One region of the Sporosarcina sp. OR05 genome, then DNA from elsewhere that is predicted to be linked to it. Evidence: riboswitches for the same ligand, from Rfam matches in the RefSeq annotation. Region 1 holds a riboswitch; each other region holds the start of a gene.
What was found. A riboswitch is a leader RNA that binds a small molecule or an ion and turns the genes downstream of it on or off. The one in region 1 is predicted to bind cobalamin.
Positions count from the first base shown of each region.

Region 2: another riboswitch for cobalamin. It lies ahead of NRI27_RS12710 (ribonucleoside-diphosphate reductase subunit alpha); the one in region 1 lies ahead of metE (5-methyltetrahydropteroyltriglutamate--homocysteine S-methyltransferase).
Region 3: another riboswitch for cobalamin. It lies ahead of NRI27_RS11780 (ABC transporter substrate-binding protein); the one in region 1 lies ahead of metE (5-methyltetrahydropteroyltriglutamate--homocysteine S-methyltransferase).
Region 4: another riboswitch for cobalamin. It lies ahead of NRI27_RS13260 (S-layer homology domain-containing protein); the one in region 1 lies ahead of metE (5-methyltetrahydropteroyltriglutamate--homocysteine S-methyltransferase).

Region 1 is NZ_JANKJL010000002.1:85,387-88,513, forward strand. It holds gene metE (5-methyltetrahydropteroyltriglutamate--homocysteine S-methyltransferase) at 1-1,123, opposite strand, end outside; cobalamin riboswitch at 1,285-1,418, opposite strand; gene NRI27_RS04680 (SIMPL domain-containing protein) at 1,613-2,251, shown strand; gene NRI27_RS04685 (GNAT family N-acetyltransferase) at 2,373-2,831, shown strand; gene NRI27_RS04690 (alpha/beta fold hydrolase) at 2,828-3,127, shown strand, end outside.
Region 2 is NZ_JANKJL010000008.1:109,810-112,936, reverse strand. It holds gene NRI27_RS12710 (ribonucleoside-diphosphate reductase subunit alpha) at 1-1,415, opposite strand, end outside; cobalamin riboswitch at 1,626-1,805, opposite strand; gene NRI27_RS12705 (hypothetical protein) at 2,278-2,568, shown strand; T-box leader at 2,636-2,842, shown strand; gene argS (arginine--tRNA ligase) at 2,889-3,127, shown strand, end outside.
Region 3 is NZ_JANKJL010000007.1:80,231-83,357, forward strand. It holds gene NRI27_RS11770 (adenosylcobinamide amidohydrolase) at 1-31, opposite strand, end outside; gene NRI27_RS11775 (FecCD family ABC transporter permease) at 33-1,025, opposite strand; gene NRI27_RS11780 (ABC transporter substrate-binding protein) at 1,018-1,998, opposite strand; cobalamin riboswitch at 2,128-2,311, opposite strand; gene argS (arginine--tRNA ligase) at 2,474-3,127, opposite strand, start outside.
Region 4 is NZ_JANKJL010000009.1:101,963-105,089, forward strand. It holds gene NRI27_RS13260 (S-layer homology domain-containing protein) at 1-1,468, opposite strand, end outside; cobalamin riboswitch at 1,615-1,805, opposite strand; gene NRI27_RS13265 (DUF4385 domain-containing protein) at 2,028-2,474, shown strand; gene NRI27_RS13270 (CBS domain-containing protein) at 2,679-3,127, opposite strand, start outside.

The DNA of each region.
Region 1 (3,127 bases):
CATGAACAATAGTGTCGGCTCCTTCGCGAACAGCTTTCACAAGAGTTGCTACTTCAACAATTTTTTCATCTGCGAAAGCAAGTGCCGTTTTAATGGTCGAGTCCAATTTTTGCTCGGATGCAATTGTCACAGGAACGTGTTGTAAGCTACAAGAAGGTTGAATCCATAAATTTTCAACTGACACATGTTGCTGAAGTGTATCTAATAACGCCAATTTGTTTTGCAAGTTTGCGCGCCAAATGTTTCGACCGTCAATCACGCCTGCTCCAAATACTTTATCAGCAGGGAAGCCATGCGCCTCTAGACTCTTTTGATTGTTTTTCAATCCGTGTACAAAATCCAAGCCAATCCCATCAACCGGAAGGGCAATTGTCTCTTCGTACCATTCAACTGAATCGAAATACGTTTGGATGAATAATTTACTTTGTGTGACCGCTTTTTGAAGTTGTGAATAGATTTCATGAACGGTTTTCATTTCATCCTGTGTAATAGTAGTGGAAAGGATCGGCTCATCCAATTGAATCCACTCGACTCCTTCCGCTTGCAATTCTACAAGTACTTTTTCGTAGAGTGGTAGTAATTGAAGTAAGAAAGCTGGAATATCTTTTGTCTCATAACCTTTAGAAAGCTTCAGGAATGTATACGGTCCAATGAGTACCGGCTTTCCTTCAATGCCAAGCTCTTGTTTTGCTTCACGGTATTCGATGAGGGGCTTGTTTTCGGTTACAGCCAGTTTGCGACCCTCATATTCAGGGACGATGTAGTGATAGTTTGTATCGAACCATTTTGTCATTTCGCACGCAACTGTAGACGCATTGCCACGTGCCATTGAGAAATATGTAGATAAAGGAACTTGCCCGCCATTCCAGCCATAACGTTCAGGAATCATTCCGAACATAACTGCTGTATCCAACACACGATCATAGAGCGTGAAGTCGCCAACGGGGATGAGGTCAATGCCGCTCTCTTTTTGTTTTTGTAAACGGGAAAGACGAATGTCTTTTGTTACCTGCAACAATTGTTCTTCACTTGTTTTGCCTGCCCAGAATGATTCTAACGCTCTCTTCCACTCACGGTTTTCACCGATATACGGATAGCCGATTGTACTACTAATTACTGTCATCTGTCTCGTCTCCTTCAATTTTGGATTTTTGTGCATAAAAAAATACATTTCTACGGAATGTTAGAAATGTACGTGTATCCCGATTTTCGGGTAAATGCATGCTTAAAAAGCACGCAATTCATTTGCGTATCGTCTAACACCTCCCCATTCACCGTAGGTTAGCAGCGTTGTTCAAATAGGCTGGTATCTGGCTTCGGCAATATGCCGTTACAGTGGCGGGACCGCGCCGGATTGAGCACCGGCTTCCCATTTAAGATCTGACCAAAATCAGACCACCTATTTCCATAGCTATTAGATTAGTAGTGATGCCTAAAGTTAGCATAGTAAAAAATATCTGTCAACTAAAGATTCGGATTTAGTAGCATTGCTAGAGGACTGATAGGTACAGGTTGCTAGGTTGTAAACGCTTACTAGAATGGAAATATCTTTTACTAGCACCTACTCATTTGGCATAGAGTAAAGAAACTGAATGAAGAAGGGAGAAGTTCGTTGTATTACCAGAACGTTTTTCGCCAACCGGTAAGGAAGATAACAGTCGTCGGTAATGGGCAGGTTGCTGTTGAACCAGATGTAGCAACCATTCAATTTGAAGTGCGTACTGTAGACGAGCAAGTCCGTGTGGCACAAGAAGAAAATGCCGCAATCATAAATCAAGTGATCCAATCGTTCGTACAACTAGGCATTCCTCGAGCGAATATACAAACCGTTTCATATACGATCTATCCAAAATATGATTACGTCGACGGGGAACAAGTATTTAGAGGATATGAAGTAAACAACGCCATTTCTGTGAAATTAACGAATATTGATCAAGTTGGCATTGTCAACGATACAGCGGTTGCGAACGGTGCAAATCGTGTTTCAAGCATCCAATTCAGCGTCGAAGATCCATCAATGTATGAACAAGAAGCCATTGTAGCTGCTTTGCAAGATGCACAGACGAAAGCCCAAACTATCGCAAATTCTATGCAACTGGCCGTTCCTCCTCAGCCAATAAGAATTGTAGAGGAAGTGAATCGTGTAAGTCCTACTCCGTATTATTCTGTCGCCGCAGAAAAATCAACAACACCCATTGAGAAAGGACAGTTAGTCATTACAGCGACGATGCGCGTTGACTATTCGTTTTAATGTAATGCCGAATCCGTCAGGAGGGATTCGGCTTACTTATACTGTTTTACTAGAATAAGCAGGCTTTTTGACAGACTTTGTAGAATGTAGAGATAGGTGAGAAAATTGAGGGGGGAAGTCTATGAATTATGTCGTTCAACAGATTGAGAACTTGCGCACGATTGATATTTCAAGGCTTGTGAAAGAAAGCGAAGATGAAGGATATCGTTTTGTTACTCGTTTAGTGAACGATTATGAAGACAGTTCAAATACATTCGACGAACGAGGGGAAGGGCTGTTTTGTGTTCAAAACAATACAGGTGAAGTCGTCGCTATCGGAGGCATCAATCAATCTCCTTTTTCAGAAAATCACGAGGTAGCTCGATTACGGAGATTTTATGTGTTACAAGCATATCGACGTCAGGGTGTCGGTACGTTGCTTCAAAACGCGATCATCAATCATGCCAAGAAGCACTTTAAAGAGATTACCGTTCGGACAGAATCAGCGAAAGCAGACGCATTTTATCGTGCATGTGGTTTTTCGTTCGATGATTCCGCTTCAGAAACGACGCACATTTTAAATTTTGATGATAAGGAATGAATGAAGTGATGCACTTTGAAGAATATGGTAATGAAAACGCACCTCTCCTGCTCTTTTTGCACGGGGGAGGTGTAGGGGGGTGGATGTGGGATAAGCAAATTGACGATTTCAGTCACTACCATTGTATCGTACCAACCCTTCAAGGACATGGAGTTAGAAGGAATGAAGAAGAATTTTCAATTCGGGGAAATGCAGAAGAGATGATTGACTTAATCAAAGAAAAGGGAGCTGGCAAGGACATACATATTATTGGCTTTTCAATTGGTGCTCAAATCTGTTTAGAGATGATTGATCTT
Region 2 (3,127 bases), on a different contig from region 1:
ACTGAAGACAAGTTACAAACAACGAAATCGCCTGGCTTTGAACGTGTGACGACAATATCATCTTCAAGCGTTACGGACTCAAATTGCGTCGCACTCATGTTTTGCATGATTTCTGAACAGAGGTTACTTGAGTACACCATACCTTCATGTTTGTTCGGGTTCGCCCGGTTTACTTCATCACGATAAAACATGAATGGCGTCCCTGTTTCCAATTGGCTTCGCATGATGCGTTTCATAATTTCAATCGCAGGAACTGTCTCTTTCGTCAATGAAGGATGGTTTACACATTCCTCATATTTTTCACGGAAACTGCCTTGCCCTTTTGACTCATCATAGAAATCTTCGAGCGAATACCCCATCACTGTACGGACTTCGTGCGGGTCGAATAAATGCCACTCGGCACGCGCTTCGACTTGCTCCATGAAAATATCCGGCATACAAACGCCTGTAAAAATATCATGCGCACGCAGACGGTCATCCCCGTTGTTCAGTTTCAGGTCAAGGAATGTGAAAATGTCTTTATGCCACACGTCAAGATACACTGCGATCGCACCTTGGCGTTGGCCAAGCTGATCGACACTAACTGCAGTATTGTTCAGTTGTTTAATCCACGGAAGCACACCACTGGATGCTCCTTTGAACCCACGGATGGAGGACCCACGTGAACGGACTTTCCCCATATATACACCGATTCCACCGCCATATTTCGACAAATTGGCAATGTCCGTGTTGCTGTCATAAATACCTTGTAAGGAATCATCAACCGTGTCGATGAAACAGCTTGATAGCTGACCATGCGGCTTTCCGGCATTCGACAAAGTAGGTGTTGCAACGGTCATGTACAAATTGCTCATCGCCCAGTACGCTTCAGCAATTTTCCCTAGACGATTGTCCGTTTCGTTTTGCATTAACGTCATGGCAATAATCATCCAACGTTCTTGTGGCAACTCGACCGGTTGTTTATCAAAATTCACTGCCGCATAGCGATCCATCAGTGTCTTTAGCCCGATATATGTAAATAGCTTGTCCCGCTCCGGTTCAAGGAAACGACCGAGCTCATTCAACTCATCATGTGAATATTTTTCTGTCAGTACAGGTGTGTACAAACCTTGTTGCACCAGTTTTTCGACATTTTTCGCGAAATCTGTATACACTTCGACACCACGCGCTTGTGTTTGGCGTGCATACACATCATCTAAATAAATGCGTGCCGCGACGAATGTCCAATAAGAAGACGCCTCATCAATATTGCTCAAGCACTCCAGAATCATCGCTTTCGCCCATTCCGAACGGCTCGCTTCCGGATGACGCTCGTTCCAACGTTCGCTCGCTAGCAGTAATGGTTGTAATTTCTCCGTTCCGAATTCGGCTTGCAGCTTGTCCAGCAGATCAGCTCCGCTTGTCTGTTCACGCATGATTGTCAAAATAATCCCGCTCCTTCTATACTAGTTACCGGCGTTGCCGGGAATTAAAGAATTTAAGTGTTAATTAAAAATAAAAAAAGCCATGAGTCAACCTTCCCAAGGAGTCATCGCTTTGTTGTAAGTTGTAGAAACAAATCGGAACAATGCTTACATATAAGCATTACACGGATTCACTTCCACTTCTCAACCCCCGAAGAAAGTGTCGCTCGACGATGAATGGCAGGTCTACTGGCTGACGTTTCATCCTTCCGTCTCCCCTTCCCGCAACGTGCTTGTCACAGTGGTCATGAGGCGGTCGTCTACGTTCACAGTTGCGGGGACAGCTCCGACTAGCGGATTCCCTATTAAACCGAACTTGGTACCATTTCATCGCAAATACTATATATAGTGTTCTTTTCTCTTTAACTACCCTAACATGTTGTGTTCTAATCGTAAATAGCTAAAAAGTTATAATTGAATTTCAAACTTTCAAAAGGGCAGTAGGATTTTAGGGAAGATGATTAATAGAAACAGAAATTGTAAATGAGGAATAGTCGTAACGAATCGATTCATAAGGGGAACGTATATTTTTTGTTGAATTTTGTAGAAGTTACTTTTGAAGCAAAGAACATGTATGAAAATAATAAGGTGGATTTGACCTATTTTTTTGGTGGAGATTTGGGAGTTTTATTATGGGTAAATGGTCGGCTCGGAAATTGTCGAGCGGCGAGGGGATTAAAGGAGATTGTGCTTAATAATAGGGAGTTTTCCCGTTCTCACCGGTTCATGAGCAGTTACCACCGATTCGGACGGGTGTTGGGAAGAAGAAGGAAAGGAATGCAATAACCTCCAACCTCATGATCCAGAAGAGTTAGTGAAAGGCTATCCTGCGATGATTGTTCAGCAAGAGGATGAACTTGTAATCATGAAGCTAAACTCGAGTTTTAACACCCCCGATGCAAAATGGTATATAGATGAACTGGAGATTATCCAACATTTTAAAGGCGAAGAAACAACAGTTGAAACCCTAGATGAGAACAATGGCAGCCACACTTTCAAAGGCCCTCAGGAACCGGGGAGATACTATTTTTCCGCCATCCTTCGATGGAATGGAGAGATTAAGGGAGAAGCAATCTTCGCATTTTCTTTTTTCGTAAAGGAATAATTTTCATTTGAATCCATCTACTCGCAGTGCCTATTGACATTACACTTCCATTTTGGTACATTCAGATACAATATCGATGATGAAGAGAGTAACGGTCTTTTATTTCTGTAGCGAGCTGGGGGGGGTGGGAGCCTGGTGAGGGGAGATCGTGAAGCGCACTTCGAAGATGCTTTTCTGAGTTCAGTAGGAGAAGCCGGTGTCTCGCCGTTAGGAGAAAGTGGCCTGGATTGCAGGCAATTTGAGTGGTACCGCGGAACAAGCTTTCGTCTCAATCGTTTGAGATGGAGGCTTTTTATTATGCCTAAAAAGGAGTTTAGGAAATGAAAAATGTGATTTTGGAAATTTTACAGTCTGTCAGTCCGATCCCGTTGGAAGAGCATGCGTTGGAGCGTCCTGCTTATGCACATCTAGGTGACTTCGCGTTGCCTTGCTTCCCATTTGCAAAGGTCCTTCGAAAATCACCTGCAATGATTGCAGAAGAAATCGCTGCTTCTATACAGCACCCTTCCATTCGCAAAGTAGAAGCCGTCAATGGGTATGTAAATATATTTTTGGACCG
Region 3 (3,127 bases), on a different contig from region 1:
AGCCGCCCGATACGTTTTTCACTTGCAGCATGTCACATCGCCCCTTTCCTTCTCTGTCTGTAGAAAATATACGCAAACACCGGTGCACCGATAAATGCAGTAATGACGCCGACTGGTAGTTCTGTCGGAGAAATAATTGTGCGGGCGATCAAGTCACAGATGATGAGCAATGATGCACCATTTAAGAATGATAATGTCAGTAAATGACGATGGTCAGACCCCCACATGAGTCTTGTCATATGCGGGACTACGAGGCCGACAAAGCCGATTGTACCGGATACTGCGACAGCGGAACCTGTTAAGATGGAGCCGCCGATAAGGATCATAAATTTTCGTTTTTTAACGTTTACGCCTAAGTGATGGGCACGTTCTTCTCCGAATAGCATCGCATTTAATTCGCGACGGTTCAACCAGAGAATGAAGGAGCCGATGACGACAAACGGTAGGATCATGAGAATGTAATTCCAACCGCGCATGGACACACTTCCGAGAAGCCAGCCGATAATTTGGCGGAGTTCTTCGCCGGTGAGGGCAATCATTAATGAAAGAACTGAGCCTAAGAAGGACCCGAAGATGATGCCTGTCAAAATGATCGTCTCCATTTTCATGGAACGGTCGACGAGACGTGCGAAGCCGATGACGAGAAACATTGTAATTGCTGCGCCGGTCATGCTGAAAAACGGTAAGGTGTATGTGCCCACAATCGGAATGGACAAGCCAAAAAAGAGTGTCATAACCGCACCAACAGAGGCGCCGGATGACACTCCGAGGGTGTATGGATCAGCAAGTGGGTTTTTTAATAAACCTTGGAATGCGGCTCCTGCAATGGCGAGCGAGGCGCCGACTAGTCCAGCTAAGATAACACGTGGCATGCGAATTTTATATAAAATGTTCGTTGCCGTCGTATCGGATGCATCCCAAAATGTGCTGATAGGAATATGTACCGTTCCGATTGAAACACCGAGCCAGACCGCCACGAGTAATGTGGCGGCGGACACGATGTAGGCAATGGTTGCTTTATTCACCAAAAGCCTCTGGATATACTGCTTTCGCTACTTCTTCTAGACCGAGTGCAAGACGTGGACCTGTACGGCTCGTCAAGTTTTCATCGACTTGAATGACTTGGTCTTCTTTTACGGCTGTAATGTCACCGAAGCCATCGCGGTTTTTCACGCTTTCGATAATGTCCGGCACATAACTATACATGACGATAATAACGTCAGGGTTTTGGTTGACGATTTCTTCAGGACTGATCATCACCCAACCTTCTTCAGTGACAACGTTTTCCGCACCGATCATGTCCAAGATTTCTTGCATGAACGTGTTTTTACCCGGTGCATAGATGGAAGGTGCATCGGATGTTTCGATGAATACACGCTTTTTGTTTTCAACTTTTTCTGTTTTCTCGATCACTTCAGCGACTTTCGCTTTCATGTCTTCGATAATTGTTGTCGCTTCTGCTGTTTTTCCAGTCGCTTGACCAATTTGTTCAATCGTTGTGTATGTTTCTTCAAAGTTCGTTGCGTTTTTCACGACAAACACTTGAACGCCCGCATCGCGGATTTGTTGTAAGCCTTCTTCACCAGTGCTCAGACCGGATTCGTGTGCGAAGACAACATCCGGTTGCATCGCTACGATTTTTTCGACGTTAAACTCCATGCCGCCGATTTTTTCTTTTTCCAATGCTTCTTCAGGGTAATTATCATAATCGTTGACGCCAACGATTTCTTCGTTCAAACCAAGGGCAAAAAGGATTTCTGTGTTACTTGGCATCATGGACACAATTGTTTTTGGTGCTTCTTCAAACGTGATTTCATTGCCGACAGCATCTGTCAAGGTGACAGGGAATGCTGCTTCTTCAGACGCTTCTTGTCCGTCTGCTTGCCCGTTTTCAGTTACAGGCGTTTCCTCTTTTTTCGGCTCGTCCGCTGTACCGCATGCCGCAAGCATGAATGTCGCGAGCACGGCCATGAGTAGTAATTGCAAAAACTTCTTCATTGCTCGTTCCTCCTGTTTTGTCCAAACAAAAATCCCCCGTTTGTCAACGGAGGAATGTGCTCAGTAAAAATCCGGTACGACGTTTCTAACTTGCTTGTACCGATTTTCACCAAACCTATCCTCGTAGGGTACGGGTGATTCATGAAGGCAGGTCTCCTGGCTCGTGCGTAACGCTCGCTGCGCCTTCCCGGAACGATTCCAGTGGCACTTGCAGTTTGCTTGCACATACAGTGGCGGGACCGCGTCGGCATTGAACCGACTTCCCTTTTAACCCCGGCGTTGGAAGCGGGGCACCTTCATGTTTGGGTATGTAATTTTCAATTCTGATTCATTATACTATACATTTCGACAATGTCGACAGTCCTATTTTTTTGGTGCCTGCCCCCGAAACAATTGTGAATTGTTTCGGGGACAGGCACCAACACGATTCAAAATATTCGCCCTTCCGTCTCGTTGACGGAAGGGCGAAATGGGGTTACATTTTTTCAGGTGCTGCGACGCCGATGAGTTTGAGGGCGTTGGCGATTGTTGTGCGTGTTGCCGTGATGAGTGCTAGGCGTGCTTCTGATAGATCATGGTTTTCCGGGTCAAGCACTTTTTCCGCATTGTAGAAGCTGTGGAATTCAGCTGCGAGTTCCTGGATATAGACCGTGATCCGATGCGGTGAGCGTAGTCTTGCTGCGTCGCTCACAAGACGTGGGAAGTCCCCGATTTTTTTCAACAGTGACAGTTCTTTTTCCGTTTGTAAAAGCTCGACGTGATCTGTTGAAGCAGCAAGGTTTGCGTCGCCTGCTTGACGCAAGATCGATGAAATCCGTGCATGTGCATATTGTGCATAGTACACCGGGTTTTCGTTTGATTTTGAAATTGCAAGATCTAAATCGAAGTCCATTTGCGCATCGGATGAACGCATCGCGAAGAAATAACGAACGGCATCTAGGCCGACTTCTTCGACGAGTTCACGCAATGTGACCGCTTTGCCGGTACGCTTACTCATTTTAAATTTCTCGCCGTCTTTGTACAGTTGCACCATTTGTGTCACTTCTACTTCAAGCGTGTCGCGGTCGTAGCCTAATGCTTCGATCGCTGCTTTCATACGTGGAATGTAGCCATGGTGGTCTGCTCCCCA
Region 4 (3,127 bases), on a different contig from region 1:
TGCGTAGGGTGACATGTCTGTCAAATACGATCGACTTTTCTCCGCCAACTTTTATATGTGTTTGTATGGATTCTAATGTACCGTTAATGCCGTTAGAAATTTTATCATGCTCTTCTTGAGTTGTAGCTTTCTTAGTTGGAACTTGAAGTAAACGATCCCAGTCTGACGACGTTACAACGGTCTCACCGTCAATCTCTAATGTAGCGCCTGCGCGCTCTGCTGTTATTTTCGGTAGTGTTGCTTGATTAATTTGTAAAACGATTGGCTTTTCCACATCAACATGTTCATAAGTAGGTAATGTATACTCTTCACCCCCTACAACAATAGGTTCATGCGTAGGATCTTCTGGTTCAGGTGGATTTGCGGGATTTGTAAATTGATACCAAACTGATTTACCTGTTTTGATTTCCTGTAATGCAATAAGGGATTGCTCAGTCGCCATCATGTTCGTTAATAGATGGTCTTTCGTATACGTAAATGCCCCATTCGGTAACTGGAATGTCCCTAAAGCATCTAGGGGCGTCAATCCATTTTTAGTCCACTTTTCAGAAGAAATATCTTCACCAATTGCGACTAGTCCTGAAACGACTGTTGCAATACTATTCGAATTTTCTTTATTGAAAGCAGCCCATCCCGCGGTGTCAAGTTGAATAGTAAGCAGAACTTGCTTTGCACGATTTATTGCTTCTACTGCTGCACTTTCATCTTGGTAATTTGCAAGGGGGAGGAGTGCCATTCCTGTCATATCTGGATCTACCTTCGTACCGTAAAAGGCAAATCCACCGCCTTCTAGTTCTTGAGATAATAAAAAATGTAAAGCTTTTGTCTTTGCATTTTCATCCCAAGTTCCAACTGGATACCCTAATCTCTCTCCAGTATCAAGTGCAAGCATCGCCCACATATGTTTATTGACAGCACCAATTGAACCGTCTACCTCTTTTTGTTGGGCTGCTAATTCTGCAAATAGATTTCTTTTCGTTTCCCAAGCTGCGGACGGGTCCTTATCTAACGCAAGTAGTCCGAAGATATAGCGGATATGTTCTGTCCCTCTATTATTCTCAGGTAGGTATGGTTCATTTTCAACCCAATCAGGCAATACTGTCGTTTCTTCATGAAGGTACTTACCTACCGCATCCAATGCTACAATTTCAGTCCAGTTTAACTCTGGAATTCCCCATTGAAAAAACTCTTTGTTCTGTCGTCCATTTTCATAGAACGAAAAGACGTTTTGTAAAATAGTATCAACGGATGCAACTGGCTGTTCTACTTGTTCAGTCAAAAGTTCTTCAGACAAGTCGTTCGCTTCAACGTCAACTTGCTGTGCTAATCCATGTTCTTGATTTCCCTTTCCTAGTTCTTTTTGTTGCAATTCTGCTTCACTTTCCGCTTGTACATTAGGCGCAAAAAGTGAAATTACTAAAAGCATACTCATCACGGATGTAAAGATTTTTCTACTTATTTTCCCCAACATGTCTACTTCCCTTCTCATTTAAGTTGTAGTGAAAATATAAAAGCCCTCGCCTCCAGATGAGAGGCAAGAGCATATGTATCGTACGTATTTACAAGCAAGGACCCATTGTAAAAATACATCATGCAACCTTTCTCCGGAAGGCGTATCGCATTTATATTTTGGCAAGTCTCCTGACTTATAGGTATCCATCGTTCCTTCCGCCTTCCCAGTTAGTTAACCAGTGGCATTGTAGAAGTCACTCCCTATTTACAGTGGCCGGACCGTTCAGGATTCTCACCTGATTCCTTTTTAATCTTTGCGAAAACTGCAAAGAACCAAAATATGCTATTCAATTCTCACTAAGCATATAGAAAGTCTTGGAAAAAATCAATAGCCCACTTGACTGATTATGCGTATCGGCTGAATAGCATGAATTGATCAGGTGCCTGTCCCCCGTTTAATTCTGATTTGTTTTGGGGACAGGCACCCGCACAATTCAGAATTGTTTTTTCACAATTTTCATCTTCGTTTGACTTGTGGGTTTTCGGGAATAGGTGGAAAAAAAGGGGTGAGGTCGGTGGCTTTTGATTATGAATTAGATTACAGTAGCCTCAATTTGCGTGAGAAGCCTGAATTGTATCGGGTAGGACGAGGAGAACAAGGCGTTTTGCTTGTGGAACCTTACAAGAGCGAAATCTTGCCACACTGGCGTTTTAAGACGCCTGCAATTGCTCAAAAATCTGCCGAAAAGATTTATTCGATGTTTGAAGCGTACCGAAAAAAGGATGATTTCGTTGGGATGGATATGGCTCGGAAATTCATTCAAATGGGTTATACACGTGCACGACGTTACGCCAATTATAAGGGCGGGCGCAAGTATAACGAGGATGGTTCGGTGAAAGAACGCGATATTGATGCAGGTAAAGCAGAGTCTGCTGCTATCTTTAAGGAATACTGGGATAAGATACGTGCAGACGAGGATTATTTGAGGAGAAAGAGGGCTCATCAAAAAGCTTATGGATGATCATATAATTATATACAACCGCTACATAAAACCAGCTGTCACATGAGAAAATGCATTAATCTTCATAAAAAGTTCGCGTGAAGCCCAAGATCTACACCCAGCTTCACGCAATCGATTTATAGAATAGCATAGCAATTTTTGACTGCCAGACGAACTTTGTAGTTTCATTAATATACTTCTGCCTAATATACAGACTGTTCTGTCCTATCGTATCCTTAACAAATCAAATGGAGTAATAATACCAATCAAATCTTCGTCAGGTTCAGCATTTTCTGTTATGAGTAACGCTTCCAATCGAGTTCCCCTTGAAATGGCCCTCTTAAAATAATCATCCGCTTCATACACAGAAAGGTCTTTCTCGACAAACTCGAAAGATTCCTTTCGTTTTTCATAGTTATAAACTGTAGAAAGTGTCGGTATTTCCCGGGAAATCGAATCTTCTGTCGATTGACCCGCCAACCAATACGTAATACCTGCTGCAGTAATCAGACCTTTAAACTTTCCCTCCTCATAAATCGGCACTTGGCTGAACTTATTGTCACGCATCATTCGTAAAGCCAAGGTCAAATGATCACTCGCTTGCAATGTATGTACTTTGCATCCAAATAATGCACCAACACTTAGTGGATTGCTTAGTCTTTGTTCAATTTCTT